2 linked regions of the Starkeya sp. ORNL1 genome follow. The protein of the gene in region 1 interacts with the protein of each later gene in a pairwise test. Links are inferred from orthologs where the notes say so. Each region holds a gene or a part of one and is shown on either strand. Other genes may lie near its edges. The genes, in order: leuS and ligA.

The links.
Region 2: the proteins of leuS (region 1) and ligA interact in binary tests that used the Escherichia coli proteins (3 or more experiments, as listed by UniProt). The link is inferred for Starkeya sp. ORNL1 from one-to-one orthologs.

The regions. Positions count from the first base shown.
Region 1 is NZ_CP048834.1:3,947,277-3,963,049, reverse strand. Bases 6,814-9,990 are described here. They hold leuS (leucine--tRNA ligase), read left to right. Parts: upstream 6,814-7,177; coding sequence 7,178-9,790; downstream 9,791-9,990. Other genes in these bases: G3545_RS18810 (hypothetical protein), read left to right, coding at 9,777-9,990; G3545_RS18820 (sensor domain-containing diguanylate cyclase), read left to right, coding at 6,814-7,054. In the rest of the region: edd (phosphogluconate dehydratase), read left to right, coding at 1-1,430; alternative ribosome rescue aminoacyl-tRNA hydrolase ArfB, read right to left, coding at 1,558-1,998; G3545_RS18845 (cyclic nucleotide-binding domain-containing protein), read right to left, coding at 2,014-2,508; G3545_RS18840 (response regulator transcription factor), read right to left, coding at 2,566-3,252; G3545_RS18835 (L,D-transpeptidase family protein), read left to right, coding at 3,509-3,952; G3545_RS18830 (YggS family pyridoxal phosphate-dependent enzyme), read right to left, coding at 4,068-4,730; G3545_RS18825 (VOC family protein), read left to right, coding at 4,770-5,186; more of G3545_RS18820, read left to right, coding at 5,342-6,813; more of G3545_RS18810, read left to right, coding at 9,991-10,355; holA (DNA polymerase III subunit delta), read left to right, coding at 10,364-11,389; G3545_RS18800 (ParB/RepB/Spo0J family partition protein), read right to left, coding at 11,563-12,450; G3545_RS18795 (ParA family protein), read right to left, coding at 12,469-13,314; 16S rRNA (guanine(527)-N(7))-methyltransferase RsmG, read right to left, coding at 13,311-14,003; tRNA uridine-5-carboxymethylaminomethyl(34) synthesis enzyme MnmG, read right to left, coding at 14,066-15,773.
Region 2 is NZ_CP048834.1:5,069,440-5,084,964, forward strand. The notes cover bases 10,104-13,032. They hold ligA (NAD-dependent DNA ligase LigA), read left to right. Parts: upstream 10,104-10,446; coding sequence 10,447-12,618; downstream 12,619-13,032. Other genes in these bases: recN (DNA repair protein RecN), read left to right, coding at 10,104-10,440; G3545_RS23975 (DUF3309 domain-containing protein), read right to left, coding at 12,683-12,835. In the rest of the region: G3545_RS23925 (HepT-like ribonuclease domain-containing protein), read left to right, coding at 1-169; murB (UDP-N-acetylmuramate dehydrogenase), read left to right, coding at 198-1,121; G3545_RS23935 (D-alanine--D-alanine ligase), read left to right, coding at 1,145-2,071; G3545_RS23940 (cell division protein FtsQ/DivIB), read left to right, coding at 2,191-3,063; cell division protein FtsA, read left to right, coding at 3,060-4,385; cell division protein FtsZ, read left to right, coding at 4,473-6,230; lpxC (UDP-3-O-acyl-N-acetylglucosamine deacetylase), read left to right, coding at 6,548-7,489; G3545_RS23960 (outer membrane protein assembly factor BamD), read left to right, coding at 7,674-8,561; more of recN, read left to right, coding at 8,761-10,103; G3545_RS23980 (aminopeptidase P family protein), read right to left, coding at 13,056-14,882; G3545_RS23985 (LysE family transporter), read right to left, coding at 14,885-15,514. UniProt on the Escherichia coli protein: DNA ligase that catalyzes the formation of phosphodiester linkages between 5'-phosphoryl and 3'-hydroxyl groups in double-stranded DNA using NAD as a coenzyme and as the energy source for the reaction.

The sequences.
Region 1 (15,773 bases):
ACGTCATCGCGCTCGCCACCACGGTCGCGCTCTCGCACCAGACCTTCGATGCCGCGGTGTTCCTCGGCATCTGCGACAAGATCGTGCCGGGCCTCGTCATCGGCGCGCTGTCCTTTGGCCATCTGCCGGCGGTGTTCATCCCGGCCGGACCGATGACCTCGGGCCTGTCGAACGACGACAAGGCCAAGATCCGCCAGCTCTTCGCCGAGGGGAAGGTCGGGCGCGACGCGCTGCTCGAGGCGGAATCGCAGGCCTATCACGGGCCGGGCACCTGCACCTTCTACGGCACCGCCAACACCAACCAGATGATGATGGAGATCATGGGCCTGCATCTGCCCGGCGCCTCCTTCGTCAATCCCAACACGCCGCTACGCGACGCGCTGACTACCGCCGCCGCCGAGCGGGCGATGTCGATGACCGCGCTCGGCAATGACTATGTGCCGGTCGGCCGCATGCTGGACGAGAAGGCGTTCGTGAACGGCGTCGTCGGCCTGCACGCCACTGGCGGCTCGACCAATCACACACTGCACATCGTCGCCATGGCGGCCGCCGCCGGCATCAAGCTGACCTGGGACGATTTCTCCGACCTTGCCGACGTTACCCCGCTGCTTTGCCGCGTCTATCCGAACGGCAAGGCCGATGTGAACCATTTCCACGCCGCCGGCGGCATGGGCTACGTCATTCGCGAGCTGATCGCCGACGGCAAGCTGCATCGCGATGTCGAGACGGTGTGGGGCGGCGGTCTCGACGCCTATACCCAGGAGCCCGTCCTGAAGGCCGATGGCGGGCTCGGCTGGCGCGACGGCGCGCCGTCGAGCGGCGACGAGACGGTGCTGCGCGGCGCCAAGGCGCCGTTCCAGGCGACCGGCGGCCTGAAGCTGCTGTCCGGCGATCTCGGCCGCGCCGTGATCAAGACCTCCGCCATCGCCAGCGAGCGCCACATCATCGAGGCGCCGGCCCGCGTCTTCCATTCGCAGGAAGCGCTGCAGGCCGCCTTCAAGGCCGGCAATCTGACCGGCGATTTCGTCGCCGTGGTGCGCTACCAGGGCCCGAAGGCCAATGGCATGCCGGAGCTGCACAAGCTGATGCCGCCGCTCGGCGTGCTGCAGGACCGCGGCCACAAGGTGGCGCTGGTGACCGATGGCCGCCTCTCCGGCGCCTCCGGCAAGGTGCCCGCTGCGATCCATGTGACGCCGGAAGCCGCCGACGGCGGCGCCATCGCGCTGATCCGCGACGGCGATCTGGTTCGGGTCGACGCCGTGGCCGGCACGCTCACCGTGCTGGTCGACCCGACGACCTGGGCCGAGCGGGCGCCGGCCCCGGCGGACCTCTCCGCCTCGCATGTCGGCGTCGGGCGCGAATTGTTCGCCAGCTTCCGCGCCGCGGTGGGGACGGCGGACACCGGGGCGACCATCTTCGCGATGGCGTGATTTTCCCCAATGTCGTCATCCCGGACGGCCGACAGGCCGATCCGGGATCGCGCGCCGGAAAGGCGCACTCTCGTCACGCGATCCCGGCTCTACGCTTCGCTACGGCCGGGATGACGCCCATTGAACACTAATCGTCCCCACCGCCGCCCGGCTTGTCCTGGCGCATCGCCTTGACGCCGGAGCGACGCGCCTTGGATTCGAGGCGCCGCACCTTGGAGCCGAGTGTCGGGCGAGTCGGGCGGCGCGTCACCGGCACCACGGTCGCCGCCTTGATCAGCTCCACCAGCCGTTCCAGCGCATCCTCCCGATTGCGCTCCTGGGTGCGGAAGCGCTGGGCGATGATGATGATCACGCCGTCGCGGGTCATCCGCTTGCCGGCGAGCACCTTGAGCCGGGTCTTTACCCCCTCGGGCAGGTTCGGCGATCCCATGGCGTCGAAGCGCAGCTGCACCGCCGTCGACAGCTTGTTGACGTTCTGCCCGCCCGGACCCGACGAGCGCACGAAGTTCTCCTCGATCTCCGCTTCGTCAAGCGCGATGGAGGAGGTGATCCGGATGGGCTCGGGCATGGGTTGGGCGGCTGTTCAGTCGCGCGGCGCGCGCGGCGATCGCTCGATGCGCTCGATGCGCCGGCGCACGCCCTCGATGCCGTTCACCGTTTCCGCCACCCGCTCCTGCATCACCTGCGCGAGGCGCAGGGCGGCCTCGGGGTAGCTCTCCAGCGTACGGCGGAAGATGCTGCGGGGGATGCGCAGCACATTTGAAAGCTCGGTCGCGGTCGCCGTCGCCGGCCGCTTGGTCTCGGTCAGCAGCGCCATCTCGCCGAGCAGCGTGCCCGGCCCGACGGTGACGCTGGCGCTGCGCCGGCCGGCGCGCAGCGTGCGGTCGTGGGTCAGCGAGAAGGCACCGCTCACGATCAGATAGGCGGAATCCGCCGCCTGCCCTTCACGAAACAATATATCGCCGCCACGCACGATGCGGCTCTCGGCGCTGATCGCAATGATGCGCAACGCTTCCGCGCCGAGCAGCGTCAGCGTCGGAATGCCGTTCAGCAGGGCAATATCGTTCTCGATCGACATCAGGCGGACGCACTTCGCACCAGCGTAAGAGGCCGGCGAATCACTCCGCCAGCCAGATTAGGGTAGCAGCTTGTAGCCGCCGGCCTCGGTCGCGAGCAGATTGGGATGGGAGGGATCCTTCTCGATCTTCTGGCGCAGCCGATAGATATGGGTCTCCAGCGTATGCGTGGTGACGCCGGAATTATAGCCCCAGACCTCCTGCAGCAGGATCTCGCGCGCTACCGGTTTCTTGCCGGCACGATAGAGGTAGCGCAGGATCGCCGTCTCCTTCTCGGTGAGGCGGATCTTCGAGTTGCGCTCGGTCACCAGCATCTTGGCGCCGGGCCGGAAGGTGTATGGCCCGATGGTGAAGACCGCGTCCTCGCTCGCCTCGTGCGAGCGCATCTGGGCGCGGATGCGGGCGAGCAGCACGGCGAAGCGGAACGGCTTCACCACATAGTCGTTCGCGCCGGCCTCCAGCCCCATGATGGTGTCGCTGTCGGTGTCGTGGCCGGTGAGCATGATGACGGGGGCCTTGAAGCCTTTGCCGCGCATCACACGCACCGCTTCGCGGCCGTCCATGTCCGGCAGGCCGACATCCATCAGCACCAGATCGACACGGGCGGCATCGACTTCATCGAGCGCGGCACGAGCCGAATCGACAGCGACCGTCTCGAACTCATCTTGCAGCGTGAGTTGCTCGACGAGCGCCTCGCGCAGTTCGTTGTCGTCGTCCACCACCAGGATTCGTTGGGCGTTCGCCATCTGACTTTCCCGAAACGTGACTTAAACCGCCCCTTAGACAATATAGGATGCGTGCGCGGCTTTCCGCAGTAGGACAGGCGCGCCCCTTCGGGCAAGCGCCGAGGTTCGCTTGCGCCTGCGACCTCGGGCTCGTGACGTGATCGTGAACGCAAAACGCGCGAAGAAGAAGGCCCTTATACGACAATCCACGCCGTTGCGCGTGGTTCGGCGGCCCGGAGAGACCCATCGCGGCCTCGCGTTCTGGCGGGGGCGAGCGATGCCGGTGGCGCTCGGCCCTACCGGGATACGGCGCGCCAAGCGCGAGGGCGACGGTGCCACGCCGGCCGGCCTCTGGCACCTCGAGCGCCTGCTGTGGCGGACCGATCATGGCCGCCGCCCGGTGACCGGACTGCCGGCGCAGCGCATCCGGCCTGACGATGGCTGGTGCGACGATCCGGCGGACCGCTGCTACAACCGCCCGGTGCGCCTGCCTTATGCCGCCTCGCACGAGGAGATGTGGCGCGGCGACGGCCTCTACGACCTCGTCGTGGTGCTCGACCACAATAGCCGCCCGCGCAAGGCCAAGGGCGGCTCGGCGGTGTTCCTGCACCTGGCGCGGCCCGGCTTCAAGCCGACCGCCGGCTGCATCGCCTTCCGGCCCAGGGACCTGCGCCGCCTGTTGAAGGACATGAAGGCGGGAACACCGCTAAAGGTCGACTGATTCCTCTCCGTCATCCCGAGCGGCCGCGGGCCGATCCGGGATCGTGTGCGGAATCCGCGCGCACTCTCGTCGCGCGATCCCGGCTCTAAGGCCGGGATGACGCCTGCGGCAAGGATTAGCGCGCCCCGAAAATGGCGCTGCCGACGCGGACATAGGTGGCGCCGAGCGCGATTGCCTTCTCGTAGTCGCCGCTCATGCCCATGGAGAGCGCCTTCAGCCCGTTGCGCCGGGCGATGCCGGCGAGCAGGCCGAAATGCGGGGCCACCGGTTCATCCACCGGCGGGATACACATCAGCCCCTCGATGGCGAGCTTATGCTCGTCGCGGCAGCGCGCGATGAAGGCATCCGCCTCCTCGGGGATGACCCCGGCCTTCTGCGGCTCCTCGCCGGTGTTCACCTGGATCAGCAGGCGCGGCGGCCGGTCTTCCAGCCGGGCGATCTCCTTGGCCAGCGTCGCGGCGAGTGATTCGCGGTCCACCGTGTGGATCACGTCGAACAGCGCCAGCGCCTCGCGTGCCTTGTTGGTCTGCAGGGGACCGATCAGGTGCAGCTCGGTGTCGGGAAAGCGCGCCTTGAGCGCGGGCCACTTGCCCTTCGCCTCCTGCACGCGATTCTCGCCGAACAGGCGCTGCCCGGCCTCGATCACCGGCATGATGTGTTCCGCCTCGAACGTCTTCGACACCGCGACCAGCTGCACGCCTGCGGCATCGCGCCCCGCATCGCGGCACGCCCGGTGAATGGCGGTGCGCACCTCGGCGAGACGTTCCGCAACGTTCATGGCAGTCTCCTCGAAAACCGAAGCCGGGAGGGAAGGCCAATGCAGCTTCTTGTCAATATCGACGTGCCGGATTTCGAGGCGGCCCGGACCTTCTATCTCAACGCCTTTCCGCTCACCGAGGGCCGGCGTTTCGGCGAGGGCATGGTCGAGCTCGTCGGCACCTCCTGCGCGATCTATCTCCTGGTGAAGCCCGCCGGCTCGAAGGCGGTGCCGGGCGGCGGCGTCACCCGCTCCTATGAGCGACACTGGACACCGGTGCATCTCGACATCGTGGTGGAGGATATCGAGCCGGCGCTGGCGCGGGCGCTCGAGGCCGGCGCGATATTGGAGGCACCGCTGCGCGATGAGAACTGGGGCCGCATCGCCGGTCTCGCCGACCCGTTCGGCAATGGATTCTGTCTGATTGAATTCTCCGCTTTAGGTTATAATGCGATTGCCTTGGTCGGCGGCGAATGATGCGTCTTGTTTACCTTGGGACTGGAAATCCGCGCGAAATGCCGAACAAAGTCCACAAAGACACCGCCGCTAGCACTGGTTTAAGCGTTTCTCTGGCACATTTGCCGTAGCGGCTGAAATCCGTCCGTGGCGCGAGGAGCGGTGCGGCGACAGACATGACCATGGCGATTCCAAGGAGCGGCAAAGCCGCCAACGACCGAACCGATGCGGGCGGTGCCGAGACCAGCCGCCACGAAGTGACCCGTGTCGGCCGGACCAGCCTGCGTTACCGCCTTATCGCCCTTGTCGCGCTCGGTCTTGCCTTGCTCATTGCCGAACGCGTGACCAGCATCAGCGCCGACCGCGACGACAAGCTCCGGGCGGTGCGCCAGCACGTGCTCGACCTTACCGACCGCGGCATGGGTCAGTACCTGGAGACGCTGTCCTCGGTACGGAGCACGCTGCAGGTCGCCACGCTGGATGCCGCCGCGATGCTGGCCAATCCGCAGGCCTGCGGCCGGCTGGAGCGGATCGTCGAGATGGAGCCGGCCATCGCCTCGCTCTCGATCATCGGGCCCGATGGCATCGTCGCCTGCTCCAGCAACCCGGTGGCACGCTGGCTCGACCTGTCGGACCGCGAATATGTGCAGATCGCGCTGCGCGGCGTGTTCAATATCAGCAGCGTCGTGCGCAACATGCTGAGCGGCAATCCGAGCATCATGGCCGCGCAGCCGGCGGTCGACGATGACGGCAATGTCACCGCGGTGGTGCTGGCCCGCGTCGAGCTTGACCTGCTGTTCCCGCTATCCATCATCTCCGAGCTCGATCTCAGTGCCGTCGTGCTGATGATCGATCCGCGCGGCACGGTCATCACCGCCTATCCCGACACCAAGCAGCTCGCCGGCACGGATATCAGTGCGATCCCCCTGGTCGCCACCATGCTCGGCCGCTCGGAAGGCACCACCATCACCACCGGCCCGGACCGCGTGAGGCGCATCTATGGCTTTCGCCGCCTGCCCGGGAGCAACATACGCCTCGCTGTCGGCCTCGACGCCGCCCGTGTGATGGAGCCGGTGAACACCGCCACCTGGCGCGCGGCCACCACCTTCCTCGCCGCCTGCGCGCTGATCTTCATCGGCCTCTGGTTCGCCGGCGAGCGCCTGGTGGTGCGGCCGGTGCAGATGCTTGCCGCACGGTTTGCCCGCTTCGGGCGCGGCGAGACCGAGGCCTCTGCGGACCCCGCGCCGAACATCGTCGAGCTCGAACCGCTGATCGCCGCCTTCGGCGCCATGTCGCGCCAGCTCACGCAGCGCGAGATGGCACTGCGCGACGCCAACAGCCGGCTCTCCACCTTGGCGAGCCTCGATCCGCTGACCGCGGTCGCCAATCGGCGGGCCTTCGACCAGAAGCTCGAGGCGCACTGGAACGGCAAGGCGCCGCGCATCGCGCTGCTGATGATCGATGTCGACAACTTCAAGGAATTCAACGACCACTATGGCCATGGCGAGGGCGATACGTGCCTGCGCCGCATTGCCGCCTCGCTCGGCGCGGCGGTGCGCGGCTCCGATCTCGTCGCCCGGCTTGGCGGCGAGGAGTTCGCCGTGCTGATGCCGGGCAGCGACCTCACCGTTGCCGAGGAGGTGGCGACCCGCCTTCGCTTCGCTGTCGAGACCCTCGACATCCGCCACGCCAGCGCGCCCGGCGGGCGCGTCACCGTGAGCGTCGGCGTTGCCGCCTGCTGGCTCGACCAGGGCTACACGGAGGCCGATCTGCTCGACGCCGCCGACAAGGCGCTCTATGCGGCCAAGCACGCCGGACGCAACACCGTCCGCTCGGGCAACATGGTGCGTACCGCGCTCGACGACACCCGGCCGGCACGCTCGGCATGAGAGCGGCACGCACGGTTCGCCGACGGCGGCGAACGCCTTGGCACGGCTGACCTCCAAGGTTGACCTGACCTTCGAGTTCGTGTCCTAGTCCGCCGCAAATCGACAGGCTTTATTAGAAAACCGATGAGCACCGAGCGTTACAATGCCCGCGAGGCCGAGCCCCGCTGGCGCAAGGTCTGGGACGACCGCGGCATCTTCCGCACCCGCAATGAGGACGCGCGTCCCAAATATTATGTGCTCGAGATGTTCCCCTACCCGTCGGGGCGCATCCATATCGGCCATGGCCGCAACTATGTGATGGGCGACGTCGTCGCCCGCTTCAAGCGGATGAAGGGCTTCAATGTCCTGCACCCGATGGGCTGGGACGCCTTCGGCCTGCCGGCCGAGAACGCCGCCATCGAGCGCAAGTCGCATCCGCGCGAATGGACCTACGAGAACATCGAAACCATGCGCGAGCAGCTCAAGCTGCTCGGCCTCTCGCTCGACTGGTCGCGCGAGATCGCGACCTGCGACCCCTCCTATTATGGCGAGCAGCAGCGCATCTTCCTGCAGCTGATGAAAGCCGGCTTCGTCTATCGCAAGGAGAGCGAGGTCAATTGGGATCCGGTCGACAACACCGTGCTCGCCAATGAGCAGGTGATCGACGGCCGCGGCTGGCGCTCGGGCGCGCTGGTGGAGCGCCGCAAGCTGGCGCAGTGGTTCTTCCGCATCACCGCGCTCGCCAAGGAGCTGCTGGACGGCCTCGACACGCTGGAGCGCTGGCCGGACAAGGTGCGGCTGATGCAGCGCAACTGGATCGGCCGCTCCGAGGGCCTGCACGTCCGCTTCGGCATCGAGAACCCGCCGGTGGGCGGGCCGAACGAAATCAAGGTCTATACGACGCGGCCGGACACGCTGTTCGGCGCCTCCTTCATTGCGCTGTCGCCGGGCCATCCGCTGGCCGAGCAGCTCGCGCAGCGCTCATCCGCGCTCGGCGCCTTCATCGAGGAGTGCCGGCGTGGGGGCACCTCGACCGCCGAGATCGAGACCCAGGAGAAGATGGGCTTCGACACCGGGCTCAAGGTGCGCCACCCGCTCGGCGGGCCGCATCTGCCGGTCTATGTCGCCAATTTCGTGCTGATGGAATACGGCACCGGCGCCATTTTCGGCTGCCCGGCGCACGACCAGCGCGACCTCGACTTCGCCCGCAAATACGGCCTGCCGGTCACCCCCGTGGTGTTGCCGCCAGGCGCAGACCCGGCCGTCTTCGAGGTCGGCAATATCGCCTATGATGGCGAGGGCACGCTGGTTCATTCCGGCTTCCTGAACGGGCTGTCGATTCCGGACGCCAAGGAAGCGGTGGCGGTACGCCTGGAGAAGGAACCGCTCGGCAATGAGCCGGTCGGCGAGCGTGCGGTGAATTACCGTCTGCGCGACTGGGGCATTTCCCGCCAGCGCTACTGGGGCTGCCCGATCCCGGTGATCCATTGCGAGGCCTGCGGCATCCAGCCGGTGCCGGAAGCCGAACTGCCGGTGCGCCTGCCGGACGACGTCTCCTTCGATGCGCCCGGCAACCCGCTGGACCGCCACCCGACCTGGAAGCATGTCGCCTGCCCGCATTGCGGCGGCGCGGCGGTGCGCGAAACCGACACCATGGACACCTTCGTGGATTCGTCCTGGTATTTCGCCCGCTTCGCCTCCGAGCCGGGCGAGGCGCCGCTCTCCAAGGAAGCCGCCGACAAGTGGCTGCCGGTCGACCAGTATATTGGCGGCATCGAGCACGCTATCCTGCATCTGCTCTATTCGCGCTTCTTCATCCGTGCGCTCAGCACGGTCGGCCGGCTGTCGCTGGAGGAGCCGTTCGCGGGCCTGTTCACGCAAGGCATGATCGTCCACGAGACCTACAAGGACGAGGGCGGCCGCTGGCTGTTCCCCGAAGAGGTGGAGCGGCGCGACGACGGCAGCGCGGTGAAAATCGGCACCAATGAGCCGGTGACGATCGGCGCGCCCGAAAAGATGTCGAAGTCGAAGAAGAACGTGGTGCCGCCGGAGACCGTCGCCGACACTTACGGCGTCGATTGCGCGCGCTGGTTCATGCTCTCCGACACCCCGCCCGAGCGTGACCGCGAATGGACCAGCGCCGGCATCGAGGGCGCCTGGCGCTTCCAGCAGCGCATCTGGCGGCTCATCAATGAGGCCGTCGAGCTGGTGCCGGATGCAGAGCCGACGCACCCCGATGCTTTCGGAGCCGAATCGACCGCGCTGCGCCGCGCCGCCCATACGCTGGCCGCTGAAGTCGAAAGCGACATTGAGCGCCTGCATTTCAACAAGGCGGTCTCACGGGTGCACAGTTTCGTCACTGTGTTCGGCGATGCGCTGGTTGCCGCACGCAATGGCGAGCCGGTGGCCGATCTCGCCTTCGCGGTGCGCGAGGCCGCGCAATTCCTGGCGCTCGCCATCGCGCCCATGGTGCCGCACCTCGCCGAGGAATGCTGGGCTGCGCTCGGCAAGGCCGGCCTCGTCAGCCAGGCCGGCTGGCCCGGCATTGAGCCGGCGCTGCTCGCGGCCGACACCGTTACGCTGCCGATTCAGATCAACGGCAAGCGTCGCGCCGACATCACCGTGCCCGTCGCCGCCACCCCTGCCGAGGTCGAGAACGCGGTGCTCGCGCTCGATGCAGTGGTGAAGGCACTCGACGGACGCGCCCCGAAGCGTATCATCGTGGTTCCTCAGAGGATCGTGAATGTCGTCGCTTGACCGCCGCCCTTCCCGTCCGGCCGCCAGTCGCCGGCGTTTTCTCGGCTTTGCCGGAGCTGGCCTTCTGGCGCTCGCTTCGGCCGGCTGCTTCCAGCCCATGTATGCCGAGAGCACGCCGGGCGGTGGGCCCGGCCTGCGCGACAAGCTCGGCGACGTCGAAGTGGTGTTCGCCGACGGCCGCCTCGGCAATGAGGTGCGCAACGACCTGATCTTCGAGCTCACCGGCGGCTCGGGCAATCCCTCGGGCGCACCCTATCGCCTGGTGATGCGCGTCACCGACAACACCGCAGCCGCCATTGTCGATCCAGTCAGCGGCCTTCCGGAGGTCGAGCTGGTCTCGGTCGACGTCAATTGGCAGCTGTTCGAGGCCGGTGGCGACGAGAAGAACAAGAAGCCGCTCACCCAGGGCAACGCCTTCGGCAAGGCCTCGATCGACAGCGGCTATCAGCGATTCGCGCGCGCCCGCGCGATTCGCGACGCGCAGAACCGTTCCGCCCGCGTCGCCGCCGAAACCATTCGCGGCCAGCTCGCTTCCTGGTTCATGACCCGGACCCCGAAGAGCTGAGCTGGTAGATGACAGCGGTCCGGCCGGCGGAGGTCGATGCCGTCCTCTCCCGCATCGATCCGCTGCGGCCGGTGATCCTGCTCTATGGCCCGGATTCCGGCCTGGTGCGCGAGCGCGCCCAGACCTATCTCAAGCGCGCGCTTGCGGGCACGGATGATCCGTTCGGCCTCATCCGCCTCGATGGCGACGAACTCGCCGGCAATCCGGTCCGGCTGATCGAGGAAGCGTCCACCGTGGCGCTGTTCGGCGGGCGGCGGGTGGTCTCGCTCCGGGTCGGCGGCAAGAACATCGTTCCGGCGCTGGAGCCGGTGCTGGCGTCGCCGCCCTCGGACGCGATCATCGTCATCGAAGCCGGCGACCTCAAGAAGGGCGCGCCGCTGCGTTCGCTCGGCGAATCCTCGCCCCGGGTCGCTGCCATCGCCTGCTATGCCGACACCGATCGAGACGTGGCACGCCTCATCGACACCATGGTCGCGGAGGCCGGATTGTCGATCGAGCGCGATGCCCGCACCGACCTCATGGCGCTGCTCGGCGGCGACCGGCTCGCCTCGCGCGGCGAGATCGCCAAGCTGATCCTCTATGCGACCGGCGATACGCGGATTACCGGCGCTCATGTGCGCGCCATTGTCGGCGACGCCTCGAACCTCGCGCTCGACGATATTTCCGACGCTGCCTTGGCGGGGAATGGGCGCGATGCCGCAAGCGCCTTCGCCAAGGCGATGGGCGAAGGCATCCGCCCCGATGCCGTGCTCGGCGCCACCAGCCGCGCCGCCCAGGGGCTGCATATGCTGCGGCTGAATGTCGAGAATGGCGGCAGTATCGAGCGCGCCATCGAGAGCGCGCGTCCGGCCATCCATTTCCGTCGCCGGCCGCTGGTGGAAGCGGCGCTGCGCAACTGGACCGCGGCGCGGTTGGCGAACGCGTTCGTGACGCTTGACGAGGCCCTGTTGGCGGCCCGGCGCAACGCTGGGCTAGCACCTGCGATCGCCGAGCGGGCCCTGCTCAGCCTCGCCTCTGCGGCACGGCGAGGGTGAGGAATTGGTGGACCGTCATCCTGAGGCGCGAGCGCCAGCGAGCCTCGAAGGATGCTGAAGCAGAAGACGGCCATCGGGACGGACATCCTTCGAGGCTCGGGCGACGCCCGAGCACCTCAGGATGACGTTACACCTCGAGCCGAGATAGATTGTTGCGTAGGCGAATCTATTTCTTAGCCGGCTGCGAGGCGCCGACAGACCTCTTCGAGCTGATCCAAAGAGGAATAGCGGATGCGGATTTCGCCGCCATCGCCTTCATGGCGCAGGGCGACCGCAAGGCCCAGCGCGTCAGACAGCCGCCGCTCCAGAGCGCGGGTATCGGCGTCGAGCTCCATCTTCGGCTTGCGCGGCTTGCCTTCGGCCCTCGCCTTGGCGACAGTCAGTTCCTGGGCCAGCGCTTCGACCGCGCGTACATTCATGCCGCGCTCGACAATGGCGTGCGCCAGTGTCTCAGGGTCCTCCTGGGTAAGCAGCGCGCGGGCGTGGCCGGCGGAGAGCCGGCCATCGGCAAGATAGGCCTTCACCGGCTCGGGCAGCTTCAGAAGCCGCGTCGTATTGGCGACATGGCTGCGGCTCTTGCCGATGATGCGCGCCACTTCATGCTGCGAATAGCCGAACTGGTCGGCCAGCATCTGGTAGCCCGCTGCCTCTTCCAGCGGGTTGAGGTCGGCGCGCTGCACGTTCTCGATGATCGCGATCTCCAGCGCCTGGCGGTCATCGACCTCGACGACGACGATCGGCACCTCGTGCAGGCCGGCGATCTGTGCGGCGCGCCAGCGGCGCTCACCGGCAACGATCTCATAGGCATCGCGCGCATCTTCAACGACACGCACCACGATCGGCTGGATGATGCCGCGCTCGCGGACCGAATTCGCGAGCTCCGCGAGTTCCTCATCGCCGAAGGTCCGGCGCGGATTGCGCGGGTTCGGCCGGAGGAACGCCGCGGGAACCTTGCGCTGACCGCCGCGCGGCTTCTCGGCAACAGCGCTCTCCGCGCCGACATCGCCAATCAACGCTGCGAGCCCGCGGCCTAGCCGGGAGCGCCCACCATCATCCGCCATTGCCATTGGTGATTCTCCCTATGCTGCGCGCAGGCTGCGTTCGCGCTGGATGATTTCGGATGCGAGACGGAGATAGGCCTGCGATCCGACGCACTTCAAATCGTACAGCAGCACCGGTTTACCGTAGGACGGCGCCTCGGACACCCGGACATTGCGCGGAATGATCGTCTCATAGACCTTGTCGCCCATGAATTGACGAACATCGGCAACCACTTGAGCCGACAGATTGTTGCGCGCATCGAACATGGTGAGGACGATGCCGTGGATGGTCAGCTCGGGATTCAACGTCGTGCGCACCTGGTCGACGGTCTTGATCAGTTGCGAAAGCCCCTCGAGCGCGAAGAACTCGCACTGCAGCGGCACCAGAATGGCGTTCGCCGCCGCCATGGCGTTGATGGTGATGAGATTCAGCGACGGCGGGCAATCGATCAGCACATAGGAGTAGCGAACGGAATCGTTTCGCTCTTGAATCGAAGACTCGTCCTGATTGAGGACTCGAATGGCGTTGCGCAGCCGGAACGGCCGATCCCTGGCAGTGGCGATTTCCAGTTCGAGCCCGGAGAGATCCATGGTCGAAGCCGCGATATGCAGCCGCGGCACCGCAGTCTCCAGCACGGCGTCGCGCAGCTTGGCTTCGCCGGTCAGTACGTCATAGGTCGAGATCCGCCGGCTGGCGCGATCAATGCCGAGACCGGTCGACGCATTGCCCTGCGGATCGAGATCGACGATCAGCACCGTCTCGCCGATCGCGGCCAAGGCGGTACCGAGATTAATGGCAGTGGTGGTCTTGCCGACGCCACCCTTCTGGTTGGCGAGTGCCAGTACACGCGGCACGCTGGCCGGCGAGGAAGACAGCTCTGTCATGGCGTCCGTCCTGGGTGAGACCGAAGATGTGAAGCGGCTTCAGTGACGATCCGCTCGGCCCGGCGCACGATCAGCACGCGCCCGCTCCGGTCCGTTCGGCTTTCAACAACCGAGGCATCGACATTCCAAGATTTAGTTGCCTCGGTCAATTCGTTATCAACATCTTGTCCTTTGAGAAAAAGCCCGAGTGCGCCCTGCGCAATGAATGGCTCGGCCAGCGGCAACAACTTCGGCAATGGCGCAAGCGCGCGGGCCGACACCACCTCGACCCCGGCAGCGATCCGCGGCCCCACCTGCTCGATACGAGCCGGCAACACCGTGACAGGAAGTTCGACGATCCGCGCCGCCTCACGCAGGAATGCGGCCTTGCGGGTGTCGCTCTCGACCAATGTCACGTCGGCGTCCGGCAGGTCCGCCAATACGGCCGCGACTACCAATCCGGGGAAGCCGCCGCCGCTGCCGAGATCGACCCAGCGCCTCACCTCCCCGGCCAGCGGGACGAGCTGAAGCGAATCCGCGACGTGGCGGGTCCAGAGCTGCGGCAAGGTCGCAGGCGCTACCAGATTGATGGTGCGCTGCCACTTCTCCAGCAACGCGACGATGGCGTCGAGCCGACCTCCTGTTTCACGTGAAACAGGACACAGCGCGAGAGCATGTTCCCGATCGGACGAATCAGTCGGTGAGATCATGCAACATGTATAACGCAGAACACTCACGCGCGCTCGCGCGCGAGAGGAACTGGCCTGCGTGATTAACGCGCTTTGCGGGCGTGCGCCGCGATGAGCGCCAGGGCCGCCGGCGTCATCCCATCGATGCGTCCAGCCTGGCCGATGGAACGGGGGCGAATCGAATCCAGCTTCGCCTTGATCTCATTGGAGATTCCGCTCATGGCCCGATAGTCCAGCGCGTCCGGCAATTCGGCGCCTTCGTCCCGCCGGTAGGAAGCGATGTCAGCCTGCTGCCGATCAAGATACACCGCATATTTGGCGTCGATCTCGACCTGCTCGCCAATGCTGCCCCGAATCTCCGCCGATTCCGGCCAGATGCGGACGATGTCGGCCCAGCCAAGATGCGGATAGGACAACAGGTCGAAGGCGCTGCGCCGTTGCCCGTCGCGATTCAGAACGAGCCCGAACCGATCGCCTTCGCTCGGGGTGATCGACACCGAACTGGCCCAGGCCCGCGCCGCATCCAGCGCCGTCCGCTTCGCGTCGAACCTGCCGGCCCGCTCCGCTCCGACGCAGCCGAGCGCTGCTCCGCGCTCGGTCAGGCGCTGGTCCGCATTGTCAGCACGGAGCGACAGCCGGTACTCGGCCCGCGAGGTGAACATGCGATAGGGCTCGCTCACGCCGCGCGTTACCAGATCGTCGATCATGACGCCGATATAGGCCTCGGCCCGATCGAAGGTGATGCCATCCGCCGCGCCCGCCCGGCGCGCCGCATTCAGTCCGGCGACGAGGCCCTGGGCAGCCGCCTCCTCATAGCCGGTGGTGCCGTTGATCTGGCCGGCCAGGAACAGGCCGGGCGCGCGCTTCAATTCCAGCGTCGGCTCAAGCTCGCGCGGATCGACATGGTCGTACTCGATGGCATAGCCCGGTCGCAACATGGCCACCCGCTCCAGCCCGGGGATGGTCGCCAGCAGCGCCAGCTGTACATCCTCCGGAAGCGAGGTGGAGATGCCGTTCGGATAGACCGTCGGATCGTCCAACCCTTCCGGCTCCAGGAAAATCTGGTGTCCGTCGCGCTCGCCGAAGCGGACGATCTTGTCCTCGATGGACGGGCAATAGCGCGGGCCGATGCTCTGGATGTTTCCGGAGTACATCGCCGAGCGGCCGATATTGGCACGGATCACGGCGTGGGTTTCCGGCGTAGTCCGGGTTACGCCGCACGAGATCTGGGGCGTGGTGATCCGCTCGGTCAGGGTCGAGAACGGCTCCGGCGGCTCGTCGCCGGGCTGCATCTCCAGGCTGGCCCAGTCGATGGTGCGCCCGTCGAGCCGAGGCGGCGTGCCGGTCTTCAGGCGGCCGAGCTGCACGCCGAGCCGTTCCAGCGTGGTGGAGAGCCCGAGTGCCGGCTTCTCGCCCATGCGCCCGGCCGGCGTCTGCTTGTCGCCGATGTGGATGAGCCCGCGCAGAAAGGTCCCGGTGGTCAGCACCACGGCGCCAGCCGCCAGCTCGCGTCCGTCGAGCAGCCGGACGCCCGCGGCGCTGCCGTCGCTTAGCACCAGATCGTCCGCCTCGCCTTCGACGACGAACAGGTTCGGCTGCGAATCGATCGCCGCCTGCATCGCCGCGGCGTAGAGCTTGCGGTCGGCCTGGGCGCGCGGGCCGCGCACCGCCGGCCCCTTGCGACGGTTCAGCACGCGGAACTGGATGCCGCCGGCGTCGGCGACGCGGCCCATTAGCCCGTCCAGCGCATCGACCTCACGTACCAGATGGCCCTTGCCGAGCCCGCCGATT
Region 2 (15,525 bases), 1.1 Mb from region 1 along the record:
CGTGGCGCCGAACATTCCGTGGAGACAGATTGCAGACCTAGGTAATCACATCAGGCATGCTTACAACAAGCTCGATGCCGAAATATTGTGGAATATCTACGAAACTGATCTCGATGCCTTAGAGATTGCTGTTGAAAGCATGCTGCAGCAATACCGATCAGGCTCGTGATCGTATCAGGTGGTTGCAGTTTATCTCCATGACTTTCCCCGATCTCATCCCCCAGCTCTCCGCCCTCATGCCCGCCTTGCGCGGGCGGATGATCGCGAATCAGCCATTGGCCGAGCTCACCTGGTTCCGGGTCGGCGGACCGGCGCAAATCCTGTTCTCGCCGGCCGACGAGGACGACCTCGCCTATTTCCTCGCGCATCTGCCGGCGGACATCGCGGTCACCGTGGTCGGCCTCGGCTCCAACCTCATCGTTCGTGACGGCGGGGTCGAGGGCGTGGTGATCCGGCTCGGGCGCGGCTTCAACGAGATTACGGTCGAGGACGGTCACAAGCTGCGGGTCGGCACCGCGGTGCCCGACGTGCGGGTCGCCAAGGCGGCGGCGGATGCCGGCATCGATGGCCTCGCCTTCTATCGCGGCATTCCTGGCGGCATTGGTGGCGCCCTGCGCATGAATGCCGGTGCGCACCATGGCGAGACCAAGGACTGCCTGATCGAGGCGCGGGCGGTGGACCGCACTGGGGCGCGCCATGTGCTGGCGAACGGCGATTTCGGTTTCCACTACCGCCATTCCGGCGCGCCGGCGGACTTCATCTTCACCTCGGCGCTCTATCAGGGCCGGCCGGGCGAGCCCGCCGCCATCCTCGCGGAGATGGACCGGATCACCGCGGCGCGCGAAGCCTCGCAGCCGATCCGCGAGAAGACCGGCGGCTCCACCTTCAAGAACCCGCCCGGCAACAAGGCCTGGCAACTGGTCGATGCCGCCGGCTGCCGCGGGCTCAAGGTCGGCGCGGCGCAGGTGTCGGAGATGCACTGCAACTTCCTGATCAATACCGGCGGCGCCACGGCGGCCGAGATCGAGGGGCTCGGCGAGGAGGTGCGCCGCCGGGTGAAGCAGAATTCCGGCGTCGAGCTGGAATGGGAGATCAAGCGGATCGGCGTGCCGCTGTCCTGAAGGCGCGACCCGGGGAGAAAGCCATGTCGAAGCATGTCGCCGTCCTGATGGGCGGCTGGTCGGCCGAACGCGAGGTGTCGCTGCGCTCGGGTGCGGCCTGCGCCGCGGCGCTGGACAGCCTCGGTGCCGGCTACCGCATCACCCAGATCGATGTCGGTCGCGACATTGCCGAGGTGCTGGGCCGCCTCAAGCCCGATGTGGCGCTGAACCTGCTGCATGGCCGGCCTGGCGAAGACGGCATGATGCAGAGCGTGCTGGAGATCCTGCAGATCCCGTATTCGCATTCGGGGGTGCTTGCCTCGGCGCTCGCCATGGACAAGGTGCAGGCCAAGATCATCATGGCCGCCCATGGCGTCCCGGTGGCGGAGGGGCGGTCGGTGTCGCGCTTCGAGGCGGCGAGGGAGCACGCGCTGCCGCGCCCCTATGTGCTGAAGCCCGTTGCGGAAGGCTCCTCGGTCGGCGTCTTCATCGTGCGGGAGGACATGGATCATCCTCCGCAAGAGTTAACGCGTCCCGACTGGACGCACGGTGATTTGCTTCTTGCCGAGCGTTATATCCCCGGATTGGAGCTGACCTGCGCCGTCATGGGCGATGTCCCGCTCGGCGTCATAGAAATTCAATCCGACCTAAGGTTCTATGATTACGAGGCAAAATACGCCCCGGGCGGTTCGCGCCACATTCTGCCTGCTAAAATTTTACCTAATATTTACCAAAAGGTCCGGATGCTGTCCCTCACGGCGCACCGCGCGCTCGGCTGTCGGGGGATCAGCAGGTCGGATTTCCGCTACGACGACCGGACCGGAGACGAATCCGGCCTGGTCTGTCTGGAGGTCAACACGCAACCCGGGATGACCGAGACGTCGCTCGTGCCAGAGCTGGCGGCCCATGCGGGCCATTCGTTCGGCGAGCTAGTGAGATGGATGGTGGAGGACGCATCGCTCGACCGCTGACCCCCCGGCAGACGCCGGCAGGGGGAGGGGCGGGCGCATCCTCGGAGTTCGAGGCGCGTGCGCGCGCCGCCCAGCGCCGCTCGGCGCGGCCTGCGGCCGTGCGGCGGGGTGATGGCGGCGTGCGGTTGCCGGCGCGGCTGGTGATCGGTGCCAAGCGGCTGATGGTGAGCCTGTCCGGCTCCTATCTCACCGATGGCGGCGGCAAGTGGCTGCTCGCCGCTTTCCTTGCCGCGACCGGAATCTACGGCGCCTACCAGGGCGGCCGCCTCCCGGCGGTGATGGAATCCGGCCGCGATGTGGCGGACGTTGCCGCCAACATCGCCGGCTTCAAGATCAAGACCATCAATCTGTCCGGCCAGAATCACGTCACCCCTAGCGAGATTCTCGCCACCGCCGGCATCAAGCCGACCTCCTCGCTGCCGTTCCTCGACGCCGAACTGGCGCGCACCCGGCTGGAAGAACTGGCCTGGATCAAGCGCGCCACGGTGCAGAAGCTCTATCCCGACCGCCTCGACATCCAGCTGGTCGAGCGCGAGGGCTTCGCGCTCTGGCAGAAGGACGGCAAGATCAATGTCATCGCCCGCGACGGCACGGTGATCGCGCCCTATTCCGACGATCCGCGCTATGTGAGCCTGCCTATCGTCGTCGGCGACGGTGCGCAGAAGCATGTCGTCGAGATCGTCGAGGCGCTACAACAGGTGCCTGGCGTACGCGGCCAGGTGCGCGCGGCGATTCGCGTCGCCAACCGCCGCTGGACGCTGAAGATGCGCAACGGCATCGACGTGCGCTTGCCCGAGAAGGGCGTCGACGACAGCCTGGCGCAGCTCGCCATGCTCGACCGCGACAAGCAGATCCTAACCCGGGACATTACCGTGATCGATCTGCGCCTGCCGGACCGGGTTTCGGTCCGCCTCTCCGACGCCGCCTATGAAGCGCGCCAGGCCGACCTCAAGGCAAAGGCCAAGGCCGCCAAGAAGGGGGGCAATACATGAGGCCCCGCCGCGCGTTCGAAGTCGCCCCGAAGATGCGCCCATTGCCGGCCCGCCGTACCAGCGTGGTCGGCGTGCTCGATATCGGCACGTCGAAGATCGTCTGCCTGATCGCCCGGCTGAAGCCGCGCGACGCCAGCGACATGCTGCGCCGTCGCACCCACACGGTGGAGATCCTCGGCATCGGCCACACCCGCGCCCATGGCATGAAGGGCGGCGCCGTGGTCGACATGGACCGCGCCGAGCAGGCGATTCGCCACGCGGTGGATGCTGCCGAGCGCATGGCCGGCATGCAGATCGCCTCGGTGGTGGTTTCCATCGCCGGCGGGCGGCTCGCCTCCGAGCATTACGTCGCCGAAGTCGACCTGCCGGAGCCGGCGGTCGCCGAGGGCGACATCCGGCGCGTGCTCGACGCCGCCTCCACCTTCGCGGTCGGCGATGGCCGGGCGGTGATGCACGCGCTCCCGGTCGGCTACAAGATCGATGCGGTGAGCGGCATCAGCGAGCCGCGCGGCATGCTGGGGCGCCAGCTCGGCGTCGACCTGCATGTCGTCACCGGCGACGTCTCCGCGGTGCGCAACCTGCTGCTCTGCATCGAGCGCTGCCATCTCGGTGTCGAGGCGATGGTCGCGGCGCCCTATGCCGCCGCGCTCTCCACCCTCACCGACGACGAGGCCGAACTCGGCGTGACGCTGATCGACCTCGGCGCCGGCACCACCACCGTCTCGGTGGTCGCCAACGGCCATTTCGTCCATGTCGACGGCATCGCGGTCGGCGGCCAGCACATCACCAATGATGTGGCGCGCGGTCTTTCCACCCGCGTCGCCGATGCCGAGCGGCTGAAGGTGCTGCATGGCGGCGTCACCGCCATCGGCTCCGACGAGCGCGAGATGCTCACCGTCCCCTCGATTTCGGACGACGAGCGCGACCTGCCGCAGGCGATGCCGAAATCGAAGCTGGTGCGCATCATCCGCCCGCGCGTCGAGGAGATCGTGGAACTGGTGCGCGATCGCCTGGTCGCCTCCGGCCATGCCGCGGACGCGGGCCGGCGCATCGTGCTCACCGGCGGCGCCTCGCAACTTACCGGTCTTGCCGAGATCGTCGGCCAGATCCTTGGCCCGCAGGTGCGCATCGGCCGCCCGCTCGGCATTTCCCGCCTGCCGGAGGCGGCGCGCGGCGCGCCGTTCGCGGTAGCGGCGGGCCTTCTGGTTTATCCGCAAGTCGCCGGCCTCGAGCATTTCGAGGCAGGGCGACGCCGCGCCGGCGATGCGGGCGCGGACGGCTACTTCTCGCGCGTCGGGCACTGGCTACGGGAGGCCTTCTGACGTGAACCACTCCAGCCGCGCCGGCGGAACCGGCACTACAGGGAACGAGACGGGTCTTGGGCCCGCCGGCGTAAAGGGACGATAGCGATGACGATCAATCTCCAGATGCCTGATATCCGTGAACTGCGTCCTCGCATCACCGTCTTCGGTGTGGGTGGCGCCGGCAGCAACGCCGTGAACAACATGATCACGGCAGGCCTGTCGGGGGTCGACTTCGTCGTCGCCAACACCGACGCGCAGGCGCTCACCCTGTCCAAGGCCGAGCGCATCGTGCAGATGGGCGTCGCGGTGACGGAAGGCCTCGGCGCCGGCTCGCAGCCGGAAGTCGGCCGCGCCGCCGCCGAAGAGGCGCTCGACGAGATCCGCGATCACCTCGCCGGCGCCCACATGGTGTTCATCACCGCGGGCATGGGCGGGGGCACCGGCACCGGAGCTGCTCCCGTCATCGCTCGCGCGGCCCGCGAGCTCGGCATCCTCACCGTCGGCGTCGTCACCAAGCCCTTCCACTTCGAGGGCCAGCGCCGCATGCGCATCGGCGAGATGGGCATCGGCGAGCTCCAGAAGGGCGTCGACACCCTGATCGTCATCCCCAACCAGAACCTGTTCCGGGTGGCGAACGAGCGGACCACCTTCGCCGATGCGTTCGCCATGGCGGACCAGGTGCTGTATTCCGGCGTCGCCTGCATCACCGACCTGATGGTGAAGGAAGGCCTCATCAACCTCGACTTCGCCGACGTCCGCGCCGTGATGCGCGAGATGGGCAAGGCGATGATGGGCACCGGCGAAGCCTCAGGCGACAAGCGCGCGCTGCACGCCGCCGAAGCTGCGATCGCCAACCCGCTGCTCGACGAAGTCTCGATGCGCGGCGCCCGCGGCCTGCTGATCTCCATCACCGGCGGCAAGGACCTGACGCTGTTCGAAGTGGACGAGGCGGCGACCCGCATCCGCGAGGAAGTCGATCCGGACGCCAACATCATCCTCGGCGCAACCTTCGACGAGACGCTGGAAGGTCTGATCCGCGTGTCCGTGGTCGCCACCGGAATCGACCCGGCGGTGATCCCCGAGCAGATCCCGCACGGCCTGTCCAACCTCGCCGATATCGGCGGGCGCCGGGTCTCCAATGCCGGCCGCGCCGCGGTCGAGGCGCGCCGCGATGCGGCGCTGCGCTCGGTCGCCTCGGCGCTGGCCGACGACTACGCCGGCAATGAGAGCTTCGAGCCGACCTTCGCCCAGCCTTCGCGCGGCGAGCATGTCTATGCCACCGAGGCCCACCACCAGGCACCGGCCCAGCAGTACGCGCAGGCGGCGATCGACGACGTCACCATCCGCCAGCAGGCTCCCAAGCCCGCGCTCTATGTCGAGCCCGAGCAGCAGGCGGCGCCCGCGCACTACGAGGATGATTCGCACCAGCCCTTCATCCCGCCGCAGGCCGAGCGCACCGACAGCCGCGTGCCGCGCATGCCGCGCGTCGACGAGCTGCCGATGCCGGCGCAGAACCAGATTCGCGCCGCTCGCGGTGAACTGCCGGATCATGCGCAGCATGCCGAGAAGAAGCGGATGACCCTGCTCCAGCGCCTCGCCAATGTCGGCCTCGGCCGTCGCGAGGACGAGGAGGAGGTCGATCCGCCGGCCGAGTTGCGCCCGATGGTGCGCCGCGCGCCGCAGCAGCAGGCTCCCGCCCATCCGGAGGCTCGCCCGCTCGCCGACATGCGTCCCGAGGCCGGTTCGGAATTCGCCAAGCGCCCGCAGGGCGCGCGGATGGACCAGCATGGCCGCCCGGTGGCGGCCCGCCCGGCCGAGGACGATCATCTCGACATCCCGGCCTTCCTGCGTCGCCAGGGCTAAAACCCGTCGCGACCTGAAACATGGCGTAACAAAGCCGCCGAGATGACCAAACGCCCGGAGCTTGCTCCGGGCGTAACTTATTGTAAACGCTTGGTTAGTATTATTTGTGTGTTATTTGGGCAACGGATACAGACGGTAAACAACCGTGATTTGGCCCGAAACCACCCCATCGGTAACGTGCTGACAACAACAAGTCGCAGGCGGTGATTCGGTTCCGACACTGAAATCCTGCGGCTCAAAGATGATGGTTACGGGGCAGTTTTGGGGAGAGAGCGGAACGCCGCGGAGACGCGTCGTGTCGTTCTTCTGGGTCTGGAATGAATGCTGTAAGGCAGACGACGATCGCTGATAGCGTCGCACTCGCGGGCGTTGGCGTCCACTCCGGCAAGGCTGCCCGCCTCAGCATCGCCCCCGCACCGGCGGATACCGGCATCCTCTTCCGCCGTTCCGACTCCTCCCAGTCCGTCCGCGCCTCGCACCGCGCCGTCCGCGGCAGCGACCTCGCCACCGTGCTGCGCGATGAAGCCGGTCCTGCCGTCTCCACTGTCGAGCATCTGCTGGCCTGCTTCTCCGGCCTCGGTATCGACAACGCCCTCGTCGAGATCGACGGGCCGGAAGTGCCGATCCTCGACGGCAGCGCCGAAGCCTTCGTCTCCGCCTGCGACGAGGCTGGGATCGTCGAAACCAATCGCGCCCGCCGCTATCTCAAGGTGCTCAAGCCGGTGCGGGTCGAGACCGAGCAGGGCTTCGGCGAACTTTCGCCCTACGATGCCGGCTTCCGCGTCGAGATCGAGATCGACTTCACCCACGCCGCCATCGGCCGCCAGCGCTACGCCGCGACGCTCACCCCGTCGGTGTTCCGCAAGGAACTGGCCCGCGCCCGCACTTTCGGCTTCATGCGCGATGTCGAGAAGCTCTGGCAGGCCGGCTACGCGCTCGGTGCCTCGCTCGACAACACCATCTGCCTCGATGACGAGCGCGTGGTGAATGAGAATGGCCTTCGCTACGCCGACGAGTTCGTGCGCCACAAGGCACTCGATGCGGTCGGCGACCTCGCGCTCGGCGGCATGCCGATGATGGCGCGCTACCGCTCGTATCGTGGCGGCCACCGGCTGAACTTCGCCGTGGTCGATGCCCTGCTCGCCGACCGCTCGGCCTATGAGATCGTCGAGGCCCGGCTGCCCGCCCGCCGCAATCTGCGCGGCCATGCCGGCTTCGGTGTCGCGGTGGCGGTGCCGGCCTACGCACCGGAACTGTGAGGGCGGCCTCGGCGCCGCGCGCCAGGCTGGCCGATCGGCAACACCTCGGCGCTTCCACCACATGCCTGGCGGCTCTCGCCTTATTCCCGACCGAAAGCCGCTTTAGCCGCTCTATCCGGGGTTTCGCACAGATGGTTATTCATCGTGCGCGGCGAACAGCTCGGGAGCGGGGCAGAATTTCGTGATGCGTCTTCTCAACCTCTCGCAGGGCGCTTTGCCCGAACACAACCGCCCTCGCGGCGCCGTGCGGCTTGTCGCGCTGGCCATGCTCGGCCTCAGCCTGGCCGGCTGCGCCGGCCTGTTCGACAAGAAGGATGACGAGGATATCGTCATCAACGACGAGCCGGCGGAGAAGATCTACAATGAGGGCCTGACCCTCATGAACAAGGAAGACTACGACGCAGCGGCCAAGCGCTTCGAGGACGTCGATCGTCAGCAGCCCTATTCGGAATGGGCGCGCAAGGCGCTGCTGATGATGGCCTATGTGAATTATACGCGCGGCGAGTACACCGAGTGCATCGCCGCCGCGAAGCGCTACATCGCGCTGCATCCCGGCAGCCCGGACGCGGCCTATGCGCAGTTCCTGCTGGCCTCGGCGATGTACGACCAGATCCCCGATGTCACCCGCGACCAGCAGGGAACGCAGGCCGCCATCCAGGCGCTGCAGGACGTCGTGCGCAAATATCCGACCTCCGAATATGCCGTGAGTGCCAAGAAGAAGCTCACGGTCGCGCAGGATCAGATCGCCGGCAAGGAGATGATGATCGGGCGCTATTATCTGGAGCAGCGCAACTACACCGGCGCCATCAACCGCTTCAAGGTCGTCGTCACGCAATACCAGACGACGCGCCACGTCGAGGAAGCGCTGTACCGCCTCACCGAAGCCTATATGGCGCTCGGCATCATGCCCGAGGCGCAGACCTCGGCCGCCGTGCTCGGCTATAATTTCCCGGACAGCCCCTGGTACAAGGACGCCTACAAGCTGGTCCAGAGCCGCGGCGTCGATCCGAAGATGAACGAAGCCTCCTGGATCGCCAAGGCGTTCAAGAAGATGGGCCTCAGCGCCGGCTAGAGCATTTCCCGATCAGATGGAATCATCTGATCGAAGGGGAATTGCTCCAGCTTATAGAATCTAGAGCACTTTCTTGTCGTTCGGATGTTTCCATCCGAACGGAAAGGGCTCTAGCAGCTAGCCCGGGGCTGGGCGCTTGCGGGCGTGAACTGCTAGAAGGTGTCGACCGCCTGTTGCGGATTCGTTCCGGAGCCCTCTCATGCTCGCCGCCCTGTCGATCCGGGACATCGTGCTGATCGAGCGGCTCGACCTTGCCTTCCAGCCCGGCCTCACCGTGCTGACCGGCGAGACCGGTGCCGGCAAATCGATCCTGCTCGACGCCTTCACCCTCGCCCTTGGCGGGCGCGGTGACGGCTCGCTGGTGCGTCAGGGTGCGGCGCAGGGCCAGGTCACGGCGGAATTCGACATCGCCACCGATCATCCCGCCCGCGCGCTTCTGGCCGAGGCCGGCATCGAGGATGAAGGCTCGCTGGTGCTGCGCCGGGTGCAGCATGCCGACGGGCGGACCAGGGCCTTCGTCAATGACCAGTCGGTTTCCGCGCAGATGCTGCGCTCGCTCGGCCGGCGGCTGGTGGAGATCCATGGCCAGCACGACGACCGTGCGCTGGTCGATCCGGCATCGCACCGCTCTTTGCTCGACGCCTATGGCGGGCTGAGCGACGCCGCGGCCGAGGTCGGCACGCTGTGGCGTACCCTGCGCTCAGCACGCTCCGAAGCCGAGACCGAGCGTGCGCGGCTCACCGAGGCCGGCCGCGAGGCCGATTACATCCGCCATGCCGTCGAGGAACTGGAGAAGCTCTCGCCCGAGCCCGGCGAGGAGGCGCGGCTTGCCGATCGCCGCGCCGAGATGATGCGCTTCGAGAAGATCGCCACCGATCTCGCGGAGGCCCAGGACGCCATCTCCGGCTCGGCCTCGCCGGTGCCCGGCCTCGCTTCCACGGTGCGGCGGCTGGAGCGGCGGGCAGGGGAGGCGGAGAAGCTGGTGCGTCCGGCGGTGGAGGCGATCGACGTGGCGCTGAATGCGCTGGAATCGGCCCGCCTGTATCTCGACGCGGCGCTGGCCGAGACCGATTTCGATCCGCGTGAGCTGGAGAAGATCGAGGAACGGCTGTTCGCTCTGCGCGCTGCGGCGCGGAAATACGCCTGCTCGGTCGAATATCTGCCGACCGTCGCTGCGCGCTTTGCCGATTCGCTCGATGCGCTCGACCATGGCGCCGAGCGGCTGAAAGGGCTCGATGCCCGCGTCGCCGAGGCGGAGGCGATCTATCGCCGTGCCGCCGGCGAGCTGTCGCGGCGCCGGCACGAGGCTGCCGCCGCGCTCGACGAGGCGGTGAATGCCGAACTGCCGCCCTTGAAGCTGGAGCGTGCCCGTTTCACCACGGATGTCCAGACCGACGAGGTGGAAGGCCAGGCCGACGGTTACGACCGCATCGAGTTCTGGGTGCGCACCAATCCAGGCACCCGCCCCGGCCCGATGATGAAGGTCGCCTCCGGCGGCGAACTCGCCCGCTTCCTGCTGGCGCTGAAGGTGGTGCTGGCCGACAAGGGCTCGGCGCCGACCCTCGTCTTCGACGAGATCGACACCGGCGTCGGTGGCGCGGTGGCGGATGCGATCGGCGCGCGGCTGAAGCGCCTCGCCGAGCGGGTGCAGGTCGTTGCCGTGACCCATGCGCCGCAGGTGGCGGCGCGCGCCGGCAATCATTTCCGCATCGCCAAGGAGGCGCTGGCCGATCTCGACCGGGTGGCGACGCGCGTCGCGCCGCTCGCCCCTGATCATCGCCGCGAGGAAATCGCGCGCATGCTCTCCGGCGCGGAAGTCACTTCGGAGGCGCGAGCAGCCGCGGACCGGCTGCTCAAGGGCGCAGAATCCGTTAAATAGCCTGTCATGGCCACGGACACCGCACGCACCACCGAGATCGATGTCGCCGCCCTCACCGCCGACGAGGCGGCGAAGGAGCATGCAAGGCTGGGCGAGGAGATCGCCGGGCACGACAAGCGCTATTACCAGGACGACGCGCCGACCGTCTCCGACGCCGAATATGACGCGTTGCGCCGGCGCTATGAGGCGATCGAGGATGCCTTCCCGGAACTGAAGGGAATGGACAGCCTCTCCGAGAAGGTCGGCGCCGCGCCGTCCTCGAAGTTTGCCAAGATCCGCCACGCGGTGCCGATGCTCTCGCTCGGCAATGCCTTCGCCGCCGAGGAGGTGGAAGAGTTCGTCGCCCGTATCCGGCGCTTCCTTGGGCTCGCGACGGATGCCGAGGTCGCGATGACCGCGGAGCCGAAGATCGACGGGCTGTCCTGCTCGCTGCGCTATGAGGAGGGCCGGCTCATTGTCGCGGCGACCCGCGGCGACGGCTTCGAGGGCGAGGACGTCACGCAGAATGTGCGCACCATTTCCGAGGTGCCGCAGCATCTGAAGGCGAAGGACGTGCCGGCGGTGTTCGAGGTGCGCGGCGAGGTCTATATGGGCCACACCGATTTCGCCGCGATCAATGAGCGCCAGAAAGAGGCCGGCAAGCCGCTGTTTGCCAATCCGCGCAATGCGGCGGCGGGGAGCCTGCGCCAGCTCGACCCAAAGATCACCGCCAGCCGGCCGCTGCGCTTCTTCGCCTATGCCTGGGGCGAGGTGAGCGAGGGCGGCCTTCCGGCGGACACGCAGTCCGGTGTCATCACCGCCTTCAATCGCTGGGGCCTGCCGACCAATCCGCTAACCGTGGTCTGCCGCACCGCCGAAGAACTGCTGGCGCACTACCACAGCATCGAGGAGCAGCGCGCCAGCCTCGGCTACGACATTGACGGCGTGGTCTACAAGGTCGACAGCCTCGCGCTGCAGCGCCGCCTCGGCTTCGTCTCGCGCTCGCCGCGCTGGGCGCTGGCGCACAAATTCCCGGCACAGCGGGCGATCACCCAATTGGAGCGCATCGAGATCCAGGTGGGGCGCACCGGCGCACTCACCCCGGTCGCCAAGCTGACCCCGATCACGGTGGGCGGCGTGGTGGTGTCGAACGCCTCGCTGCACAATGAGGACTACATCAAGGGCATTGGCGGTGGCGGCGAGCCGATCCGCGGCGGGATCGACATACGCGAGGGCGACTGGGTGACGATCCAGCGCGCCGGCGATGTCATCCCGCAAGTGGTCGGTGTCGAGCTCGAGCGCCGGCCGGCGGATGCGAAGCCTTACGAATTCCCCACCCTCTGCCCGGTCTGCCACAGCCATGCGGTGCGCGAGGATGGCGAGGTGGTGCGGCGCTGCACCGGCGGGCTGATCTGCGCGGCGCAGGCGGTGGAGCGCATCCGCCATTTCGTCTCGCGCGACGCCTTCGACATCGAGGGGCTCGGCGAGAAACAGGTGCAGGCGTTCTATGAGTGGGGGCTGGTGAAGCAGCCGGCCGACATCTTCACGCTGGCCGCCCGCGATGCCGACCCGGCAGCGCTGACCCGGCTGAAGAATCGCGACGGCTGGGGCGAGACCTCGGCGCGCAATTTGTTCGCTGCCATCGAGGTGCGGCGGCAGGTGCCGGTGAACCGCTTCCTGTATGCGCTCGGCATCCGCCATGTCGGCGAGACCAATGCCAAGCGGCTGCTGCGCCATTATGGGACCATCGAGGCGCTGCGCGAGGCGGCGCTCAATGCGGTGCCGCCGGGCGAGGAGCATCCGAAAGGCAACGAGGCCTGGGCCGAGATGGTCGCCACCGAGGGCATCGGCGCGGTGGTGGCCGAGGCGGTGGTCGATTTCTTCGCCGAGCCGAACAACGAGGCGGCGGTCGACGCACTCTTGAAGGAAGTGACGCCGGAGCCGCTGGAAGTGGTGGCCGCCAGTGGCGCGGTCGCCGGCAAGACCGTGGTGTTCACCGGCGCGCTGGAAAAGATGACCCGCGACGAGGCGAAAGCGATGGCGGAACGCCTCGGCGCCAAGGTCGCCGGCTCGGTGTCGAAGAAGACGGATTATGTGGTGGCCGGCGCCGATGCCGGCTCCAAGCTTGCCAAGGCCCGCGAACTCGGCGTCGCGGTGCTGAGCGAGGATGAGTGGCTGGAACTGGCGGGGGCCGGTTAAAGCGAAATGGCCGGCGCGCGGCCGGCCATCACGTCAGTCGCGAAAGTTCTGTACGAGGCGCGGCTTATATTCGTCCTGTCAGCATCATCACGATCAAGACGATCAGAAGTATTGTCACGATACCGCTCGGGCCATAGCCCCAGCCGCGGCTGTAACCCCAACTGGGTAGCGCGCCGACAAGTATCAGGATCAAAATAATGATCAGAATAGTGGACATGGCGTCGCCTCCGTTCCAGTCCCTGCGATCAGGCTGTCGGGGAAACGCGGGTCGTCAGCGATGGTTCCATTGAACCGCCGCATGTATTCGCGATTTGTGAACGTTGGCGTCATCCCGGACACGCGGAAGGCGTGAGCCGGGATCGCGTGCCGAAAGTGCGTCTAACCTTCCTGCGATCCCGGATCGGCCTTTCAGCCGTCCGGGATGACGACCTCATGAATTAAAGCGGTCGCGTCGCCGCGTTGAGCCAGTCGCGCACCTTGTCTTCGACCAGCGGGCCGATCTCCTCGCGCACGCGGGCATGGTAGGCGTCGAGCCAGGCGATCTCTTCGGGGGAGAGCAGGTCGCGCGCGATCACCCGGCGGTCGAACGGGGCGAGCGTCAGCGTCTCGAAGGCGAGCAGCGTGCGCTCCGCACCCTCGGGCGCGGGCCCGTCGACCACGAGTTCGAGATTCTCCAGCCGCACGCCGAAGCCGCCGGTCTTGTAGAAACCCGGCTCGTTGGAGAGCACCATGCCGAGCGCCAGCGGCGTGGTGCCGAGCTTGGAGATGCGCGCCGGGCCCTCATGCACCGAAAGATAGGCGCCGACGCCGTGCCCGGTGCCGTGGTCGAAATCGAGCCCGGCCTCCCAGAGCGCGCGGCGAGCGAAGGGGTCGAGCTGCGCGCCGGTGGTGCCGAGCGGGAACACCGAGCGGGCAATGGCGATGTGGCCCTTCAGCACCCGTGTGTAGCGGTCGCGCATCTCGGCTGTCGGCTCGCCGACCGGGAGCGTGCGGGTGACGTCGGTGGTGCCGTCCTCATATTGCGCACCGGAATCGATGAGGAACAATTCGCCCGACTTCACCGGGCGATTGGTGGCGCGGCTGACGCGGTAATGCACGATGGCGCCGTTCGGGCCGGCGCCGGCAATGCTGGGGAAGGAGACGTCCTTCAGCGCGCCGGTCTCGCGGCGAAAGGTCTCCAGCGCCTCGACGACAGCGATCTCGGTGAGGTGGCCCTTGGGCGCCTCGACATCGAACCAATGCAGGAAGCGGGCGAGCGCGGCACCGTCGCGGCGATGCGCGGCGCGCATGCCGGCGATCTCGGCGGCGTTCTTCGAGGCCTGCAGCAACGCGACCGGGCTGGTGCCCTTCAACACCTTGCCGCCCGCCGCCTCGATGCGCGCGGCGAGCAGCGCCGGCGCGGTCGCCTGGTCGAGCCGGATGGTGGCCCCGGAGGAGGCAATGAGGTCGATGGCGCGGTCGAGAAAAGCGGGCTCGACGATCTCGGCATGGGACGCCAGTTCGTGGCGTACCTCATTGGAGAGCTTGCGCCCATCGATCAGCAAAGTCGGCTGGCCCTCCGCCGGGACAATGGCCCAGGACAGCGGCAGGGGCGTGAAGGCGACATCGCCGCCGCGTATGTTGAAGGTCCAGGCGACGCCGTGCGGATCGGACAGCACCACGGCGTCGAGCTTCTCGTCGCGGAGCTTGTCGCGGATGCGCGCCAGCTTGTCCGCGACGCTCTCGCCGGCCAGAGCCGGGGAGCGGATGACGACCGGCGCGGTCGGAGGCGCCGGACGATCCTCCCACACCGCGTCGAGCGGATTGCTGTCGACCGCCGCCAGCGTGCCGCCGGCACTGGTCACCGCGCGGCGCAGCTTGTCGACGCCGTCGATGGTGATCAACCAGGGATCATAGCCGAAGCGGCCGCCTGCCGGCAGGTTCAGCTCCAGCCAGCGCTCCGCCGGGGTGTCGCCCAGCGGCACCACGACATAGGAGGCGGGGTCGAGCTGGTCGGCGGCCTGCAGCGTATAACGCCCGTCGACCACCACCGCCGCCTTGTCGCGCAGCACGATGGCGACGCCGGCCGAGCCGGTGAAGCCGGTGAGCCAGGCGAGGCGCTCGTCGCTGGGCGGCACATATTCGTTCTGGTGGGCATCGGCGCGCGGCACGATGAAACCGTCGAGGCCGCGGCGGTCGAGCTCGGCGCGCAGCTTGGCGAGATGGGCGGTGCCGCGCGCCGGGTCGGCGGCGTCATCGAAACTCTGGAACTTGGCTTCGAACACGATCAGGCCCGCGCGCTGATGGAACGGCCGGCATCGACCAGGGACTTGGCGCCGAAGGCGATGAATATCACGCCGACGACGCGGGTCACGGCAAGCCCGTGGCGCAGAAAGAAGCGCCGCACCGGGGCGAGGCCGGCCATATAGACCAGCAGGATATCCGCGGCGACGAAGCCGGCGAAGGCGGCGGCCATCAGATAGGGCGCATCCGCCCAGGTGAGGCCGGCGGTGTAGCTCGCGGTCAGCGCGGTGAACATCGCCACCGAGACCGGATAGGCCTTCGGGTTGGTGAGGCCGAACAGCACGCCGGCAACGATCGGCCGGTTGGCGCCCACCGGGGCGACCGCGCCGGCCTTGGCGGTGACCGCCTTGAAGCCGAGCCAGACCAGATAGAGCCCGCAGGCAATGCCGAGAATGTCGAACAGCGTCGGGCCGAGCTGGCTCACCCCGATGATGGCGGCGAAGGCCAGCGTGCCCCAGAACACGTCGCCGATCAGGTGGCCGGAAACGAAGCGGGCGCCGGCCGGCCGGCCATGGGCTGCGGAAAGCGCGAACAACGCCAGGAAGGCCGGGCCGGGCGAGAGCACGTATAGCGCGCCGGCCAGTGCCGTCATGACATAAAGACCTGAAAACATCGGAGAAATCC